Linked DNA regions of Occultella kanbiaonis. The protein of the gene in region 1 interacts with the protein of each later gene in a pairwise test. Links are inferred from orthologs where the notes say so. Each region holds a gene or a part of one and is shown on either strand. Other genes may lie near its edges.

Region 1 (3,058 bases):
CGCCGGCGGCTACACCGACTTCGACGCGGCCGTGGCCACGCCGGACCTGATGGGCAAGGTCGGTCGTCTGGGCCGCGTGCTCGGGCCCCGTGGCCTGATGCCGAACCCGAAGACCGGCACCGTCACCATGGACGTCACCAAGGCCGTGACCGACATCAAGGGCGGCAAGATCGACTTCCGGGTGGACAAGCACGGCAACCTGCACTTCATCATCGGGAAGGTCTCGTTCGACCAGGCGCAGCTGCTGGCGAACTACACGGCCGCCTACGAGGAGGTCATGCGCCTCAAGCCCGCGTCCTCCAAGGGCCGCTACATCACCAAGGCCGTGCTGAGCACGACCATGGGCCCCGGTATCGCGATCGACCCGGGGAAGCTGGCGGTCGAGACCGCCTGAGCCCCGCCGCGGTGATCCGCAGGTCTGATCGCCGGCCGGATCCCCGTACGTCGCACCCGCGGCCCGGTCCCTCCATCGGAGGGACCGGGCCGTCTGCGTCCGGACCACCAGGCGGCCGGGGCGGTCGGTGATGCATCACACAGGCCCCGCGATTTGGTCGGGCACGAAGGGCTGTGTAGAGTGGCACCTGCCCAAGACCGCCGGTCGCCCGTCACACGACGGGGCCAAGTCCGCAGATGCGGAGCCAGCGCAGGTGAACGAGTTCGATCAAGTGCCGGAGCGTCAGCGTTCCGAATCCGAACCCCGTGCATCTGCGCGGGGTTCTTTCCGTATGTGCGCCCTCGACCTTCGCGGCACATCTCGGAAGGAGGGCCCATGGCACGGCCTGACAAGGCGGCAGCAGTTGCCGAACTGACGGAGAAGTTCCGCCAGTCCACGGCCGCTGTGCTGACCGAGTACCGCGGGCTCACGGTGGCCCAGCTCAAGGCGCTGCGCACCGATCTCGGCGGTACCACCAGCTTCGCCGTGGTGAAGAACACGCTCACCGGCATTGCGGCCAAGGAAGCCGGCATCGACGCGTTCGATGGCGAGCTCACCGGGCCGTCGGCCATCGCCTTCATCTCCGGTGACCCGGTCGAGGCGGCGAAGAGCCTGCGTGACTTCGCCAAGGCGAACCCCAAGCTGGTCATCAAGGGTGGTGTCCTCGACGGGCGCGCCCTGACGTCCGCGGACGTCACCAAACTCGCGGACCTCGAGTCCCGCGAGGTGCTCCTGGCCAAGGCGGCCGGCGCGTTCAAGGCGAAGCTGCACCAGGCGGCCTACGTCTTCAACGCTCCCGCTGCCAAGGCGGTGCGCACCATCGAAGCCCTGCGTGAGAAGCAGGCGACGGAGTCCGCGGCCTGAGGCCCGGTCTTCGACCAACCACACACTGCTTCTCCGCAAGCAGGACCAACAGGAAGGAACGCCATCATGGCGAAGCTCAGCACCGACGAGCTCATTGACGCTTTCAAGGAGCTCACCCTGATCGAGCTCTCCGAGTTCGTGAAGCAGTTCGAGGAGACCTTCGAGGTCACCGCCGCCGCTCCGGCCGCCGTTGCGGTCGCCGCCGGCCCCGCCGCCGGTGGCGGCGAGGACGAGGCCGAGGAGCAGACCGAGTTCGACGTCATCCTCGACTCCGTCGGCGACAAGAAGATCCAGGTCATCAAGGAGGTGCGCGCCCTCACGAGCCTCGGCCTGAAGGAGGCCAAGGACCTCGTCGACAGCGCCCCCAAGGCGATCGTCGAGGGCGTGGCGAAGGACGTCGCCGAGAAGGCGAAGGAAGCCCTCGAAGGCGCCGGCGCCACCGTCACCGTCAAGTGATCTGACGGCGGGTGCTCAGTTCCGCCGGTTCGCGCCGCAAGGCAACGACACCGGGCACACGGAGCCGGGCAGCTCGCCCGCGTTACCCGGCCACGCCAATAACGAGGCCACAATGACGAGGCCCGCACCGATTCCGGTGCGGGCCTCGTCGCCACTGGACAGACGTAGCCAAAGTGGCTATGCTGTCGCTTTGCGCTGTCTTCTGCCCCCAGCACACGCTTCCCGAACCGGGTCCATCTCACACGTCCGCGTGCGCGATGTCTGGCCCGGGCGAAGTTCGGGCGGGGTTTGTTCGGGGTGGTCCGGCGCGCGTGCACACAATTCGTAGGGAAGGACCCCTCTTGGCTGCCTCGCGCACCCCTTCTGCTCCGACCACCGACGCCATCGCCCAACGTACCGCCTCTCGCCGGGTCTCCTTCGCAAAGATCCACGAGCCTCTCCAAGCACCCGACCTTCTCGGGCTGCAGACCGACAGCTTCGACTGGCTGCTCGGTAACGAGGAGTGGCAGGCGCGGGTACAGGCTGCCGTCGACTCGGGCAACAACGACGTCACCATGACCTCCGGACTCGAGGAGATCTTCGAGGAGATCTCGCCGATCGAGGACTTCGGGGCGACGATGTCGCTGTCGTTCCGGGACCACCGGTTCGAGCCGCCGAAGTACACCGCAGACGAATGCAAGGAGAAGGACTTCACCTACTCCGCGCCGCTGTTCGTCACGGCGGAGTTCGTCAACTACACGACCGGCGAGATCAAGTCGCAGACGGTCTTCATGGGCGAGTTCCCGCTCATGACCGAGCGCGGCACGTTCATCATCAACGGTACCGAGCGGGTCGTCGTCTCACAGCTCGTCCGGTCGCCCGGCGTGTACTTCGAGCGCACCCCGGACAAGACGTCCGACAAGGACATCTTCACCACCAAGGTGATCCCGTCCCGTGGCGCGTGGCTCGAGTTCGAGATCGACAAGCGGGACGCCGTCGGCGTGCGCGTCGACCGCAAGCGGAAGCAGTCGGTCACGGTCTTCCTGAAGGCCCTCGGCATGACCGAGAGCGAGATCCGCGAGTCCTTCGCGGAGTACCCGTCCGTACTGGAGACGCTCGAGAAGGACAGCGTCCACACCCAGGACGAGGCACTCCTCGACATCTACCGCAAGATTCGCCCGGGCGAGCCGCCCACGGTCGAGGCCGGCACGGCGCTGCTCGACAACTTCTACTTCAACGCCAAGCGTTACGACCTGGCGAAGGTCGGTCGCTACAAGGTGAACAAGAAGCTCGGCGTCGACGCTGCGATCGACGACTCGGTGCTCT
Region 2 (4,375 bases), 950 kb from region 1 along the record:
AGCAGATCGTCCGTGCCCCGGCCCCCGAGAGAGCGGCGACCTGCTCGGGCGAGGTGTCCGCGCCGTCGAGGTCGTAGACGGCCACGCCGTCGAGGAGCTCGACGCCGGCCGCCGGCTCGGCGGCCAGCACGATCTGCCAGTTCGCGCCGGCCTCGGGGGACCACCGCTGCGGCGCGCCCCCCGCGCATCCGACGCACCCCGCGGCGAGGGCGAGCACGAGGGCGACGGGTGCCACCCGCCGTCGGCCCCCGCCCGTCCCCACCACGGGATCAGGGTACGGCCGGCGCCGGGGCCGGGGACCCGCCGTCGGGCCCTGACTCGGCCCGGACCGAGACACGCCGGGCGGGACACGCCGGGCCCGGTCGGGCTCGCCGGACACCCTCCCCACAGTGTCCCCGGCTCGACCTAGAATCGCCTGCATGTCCGACGACTTCGTGCACCTCCACGTCCACACCGAGTACTCGATGTTGGACGGGGCGGCGCGGGTGGACGACCTGTTCAAGGAGGCGCAGCGCCTCGGCCAGTCGGCGGTCGCGACCACGGACCACGGGTACTTGTTCGGCGCCTACGACTTCTGGTCGAAGGCCCGCAAGTACGGCATCAAGCCGATCATCGGCGTGGAGGCGTACGTCACCCCGGGCACGTCCCGGTTCGACAAGACCCGCGTCCGCTGGGGCGACGCGAGCCAGGCGGGCGACGACGTCTCCGCGCGTGGTGCGTACACGCACATGACGCTCCTCTCGCGGACCACGCAGGGCATGCACAACCTGTTCCGGATGAGCTCGCTGGCCTCGCTCGAGGGGCAGCTCGGCAAGTGGCCCCGGATGGACCGGGACCTGCTGTCAACGTACGCCGAAGGCCTGATCGCGACCAGTGGCTGCGCGTCCGGGGAGATCCAGACCCGGCTGCGCCTGGGGCAGCGCGAGGAGGCGATCCGGGCAGCGGGGGAGTTGCAGGACATCTTCGGCAAGGAGAACTTCTACATCGAGATCATGGATCACGGTCTCGACATCGAACGCCGCACGCTCGCCGACCTGATCGAGATCGCCAAGGAGATCGGTGCGCCGCTGCTGGCCACCAACGACCTGCACTACACGAAGGAGGAGGACGCCCACGCCCATGAGGCCCTCCTGTGTGTGCAGTCCGGAGCCACGCTGGACGAGCCCACGTACGAGCAGGGCGGCAAGCGGTTCGCGTTCGGGGGCCAGGGGTACTACCTGAAGTCCGCAGCGCAGATGCGCGAGCTGTTCCGGGACTACCCGGAGGCGTGCGACAACACGCTGCTCGTGGCCGAGCAGTGCGACGTGACGTTCACCGAGCAGGTCGGCAAGTACATGCCGCACTTCCCGGTGCCCGAGGGTGAGGACGAGATCTCCACCTTCGTGAAGTCCGTGGAGGTCGGCCTGCACAAGAGGTTCGGCGAGACCGTCCCGGAGGAGGTCCGCAAGCAGGCCGAGTACGAGATCGACATCATCACCTCCAAGGGCTACGCCGGCTACTACCTGGTGGTCGCGGACTTCATCAACTGGGCCAAGGACAACGGCATCCGCGTCGGGCCGGGCCGTGGCTCCGGCGCCGGGTCGATGGCGGCGTACGCGATGAGCATCACCGAGCTCGACCCGCTGAAGAACGGGCTGATCTTCGAGCGGTTCCTCAACCCCGAGCGGATGTCCCTGCCGGACTTCGACATCGACTTCGACGAGCGTCGCCGCAGCGAGGTCATCAAGTACGTGTCCGACACCTACGGCGAGGACAAGGTCGCCTACATCGTCACGTACGGCACCATCAAGGCCAAGCAGGCCCTCAAAGACTCCTCACGGGTGCTCGGCTACCCGTTCGGGATGGGGGAGAAGCTCACCAAGGCGATGCCGCCGGCCGTGATGGGCAAGGACGTCACGCTCTCGGGCATCTACAACCCGGACGACAAGCGCTACGCGGAGGCGGACGAGTTCCGCAAGGTCGTCGAGATCGACCCGGACGCCCAGCGGGTGCTCGAGACGGCCCGCGGCCTGGAGAACCTGAAGCGGCAGTGGGGCGTGCACGCGGCGGGCGTCATCATCGCCAGCGAGCCCCTGATCGACATCATCCCGATCATGCGCCGCGAGCAGGACGGCGCCATCATCACCCAGATCGACTTCCCGGCCGGGGAGGACCTCGGCCTGGTGAAGATGGACTTCCTCGGGCTGCGCAACCTGACCATCCTCGACGACGCACTCGAGAACATCGTCGTCAACGGCAAGGAGCCGGTGGTGGTCGAGGACCTGCCGCTGGACGACCGCCCGACGTACACCCTGCTCAGCCGCGGGGACACCCTCGGCGTGTTCCAGCTCGACGGCGGCGGCATGCGGTCGCTGCTGCGGCTGATGCGGCCGGACAACTTCGAGGACATCTCCGCCGTCGGCGCCCTGTACCGGCCCGGCCCGATGGGCGCGAACTCGCACACGAACTACGCCCTGCGCAAGAACGGCCAGCAGGACATCACCCCGATCCACCCCGAGCTGGCCGAACCGCTCGAGGAGGTCCTCGGCACCACCCATGGCCTGATCGTCTATCAGGAGCAGGTGATGGCGATCGCCCAGCACCTGGCCGGGTACACGCTCGGGCAGGCCGACCTGCTCCGGCGGGCCATGGGCAAGAAGAAGCGCGAGGTGCTGGACGCCGAGTTCGACAAGTTCAGTTCCGGGATGCGCGAGGGCGGCTACTCCGCGAACGCGATCAAGACCCTGTGGGACGTGCTCGTCCCGTTCTCCGACTACGCGTTCAACAAGGCGCACTCGGCCGCGTACGGACTGGTCTCCTACTGGACCGCCTACCTCAAGGCGAACTACCCGACCGAGTACATGGCCGCCCTGCTCACCTCGACGCGGGACGACAAGGACAAGTCGGCGCTCTACCTGAACGAGTGCCGCCGGATGCGCATCACGGTGCTGCCACCGGACGTGAACGCCTCCGCGGCCACGTTCACCCCGGTCGGTACGGACATCCGGTTCGGCCTCGCCGCCGTGCGCAACGTCGGTGCGAACGTGGTTGCCGCGATCGCCGCCGCCCGCGAGGAGAAGGGGGACTTCACCTCCTTCACGGACTTCCTCGAGAAGGTGCCTGCGGTGGTCTGCAACAAGCGGACCATCGAGTCCCTGATCAAGGCCGGGGCGTTCGACTCCCTCGGCCACACCCGCCGCGCGCTGCTGATGGTGCACGAGCAGGCCGTGGACTCGGTGATCGGGGTCAAGCGCAAGGAGGCAGAGGGGCAGTTCGACCTGTTCGCCTCCCTGGGTGGCGGGGACGGCGACGGCGGAGGTTTCGCCGTGGAGGTCCCCGACCTTCCCGAGTGGGACAAGAAGCAGAAGCTCGCCTTCGAGCGGGAGATGCTCGGCCTGTACGTGTCCGACCACCCGCTCTCCGGCATCGAGCACGTGCTCACCCAGTCGGCGGACGTCTCGATCGCGACGCTCAATGCGGACGAGGCGCGCCCGGACGGGTCCACCGTGACGATCGCCGGGCTGATCACGTCCCTGCAGCGCAAGATGTCCAAGCAGGGCAACGCGTGGGCCGCGGTCACGATCGAGGACATGGAGGGCTCGGTCGAGGTCATGTTCTTCGGTGAGACGTATCTGGCCTACTCGACGATCCTCGCCGAGGACCAGGTGGTGGTGCTGCGCGGGCGGGTCCGGCGCCGGGACGAGGCCATGCAGCTGCAGGCCATGGAGGTGTCCATCCCGGACGTGTCCGTGGGTGACGACGCGCCGATGATGCTGTCCATCCCGACGAACCGGTGCACCACGCCGGTGGTGGAGCAGCTCCGCGACATCCTGTCCACGCACCCCGGGGTCACCGAGGTGCACGTGAAGCTCACCTCACCGGGCCGGGCCACCGTGCTCCGGCTCGAGGACGGGCTGCGGGTGGAGCGGACCCCGGCGCTGTACGGCGACCTGAAGGCGTTGCTCGGGCCAAGCTGCCTGGTCTAGCGGACCGGGGGCCGCCGCTCACTCGAGCCAGGTCGTCACGAACCGTTCGTTGGCGTGGATGTGGATCGCCTCGTACCCGTGCGGGCCGGTCCGGAACGTGTGCGGGGTGTCCGCAGGGGCCACCAGGATCTGGCCGGCGTGGCCCTCCACCTCGGCGTCGCCGATCCGGAACGTGGCCGAGCCACGGCGGATCAGGAACGTCTCCGCGTACGGATGCTGATGCAGGCGGGGGCCGACGCCGGCGCGGGTGGTGGACTCGAGGATCAGCGAGATCCGGGCACCGCCGGGCAGCTCCTCGTAGTTCTCGGCCCAGTCCTCGCCGTCGGCGCGGCCATCGGCCCGGTTGATCACGAGCGTGTCCATCACCTCACGCTAACGCCGGGTCGCGGCGACCACCAGGGCCGCGGTCG

Evidence for each region.
Region 2: the proteins of rplL (region 1) and dnaE interact in binary tests that used the Escherichia coli proteins (3 or more experiments, as listed by UniProt). The link is inferred for Occultella kanbiaonis from one-to-one orthologs.

Annotation. Positions count from the first base shown.
Region 1 is NZ_CP046175.1:1,211,071-1,214,128, forward strand. The notes cover bases 312-3,058. They hold rplL (50S ribosomal protein L7/L12), read left to right. Parts: upstream 312-1,363; coding sequence 1,364-1,753; downstream 1,754-3,058. Other genes in these bases: rplA (50S ribosomal protein L1), read left to right, coding at 312-394; rplJ (50S ribosomal protein L10), read left to right, coding at 770-1,297; rpoB (DNA-directed RNA polymerase subunit beta), read left to right, coding at 2,095-3,058. In the rest of the region: more of rplA, read left to right, coding at 1-311. UniProt on the Escherichia coli protein: The binding site for several of the GTPase factors involved in protein synthesis (IF-2, EF-Tu, EF-G and RF3). Is thus essential for accurate translation.
Region 2 is NZ_CP046175.1:2,162,017-2,166,391, forward strand. Bases 102-4,165 are described here. They hold dnaE (DNA polymerase III subunit alpha), read left to right. Parts: upstream 102-419; coding sequence 420-3,965; downstream 3,966-4,165. Other genes in these bases: GKS42_RS09950 (endo alpha-1,4 polygalactosaminidase), read right to left, coding at 102-265; GKS42_RS09960 (cupin domain-containing protein), read right to left, coding at 3,984-4,165. Outside these bases: more of GKS42_RS09950, read right to left, coding at 1-101; more of GKS42_RS09960, read right to left, coding at 4,166-4,328. UniProt on the Escherichia coli protein: DNA polymerase III is a complex, multichain enzyme responsible for most of the replicative synthesis in bacteria. This DNA polymerase also exhibits 3' to 5' exonuclease activity. The alpha chain is the DNA polymerase catalytic subunit.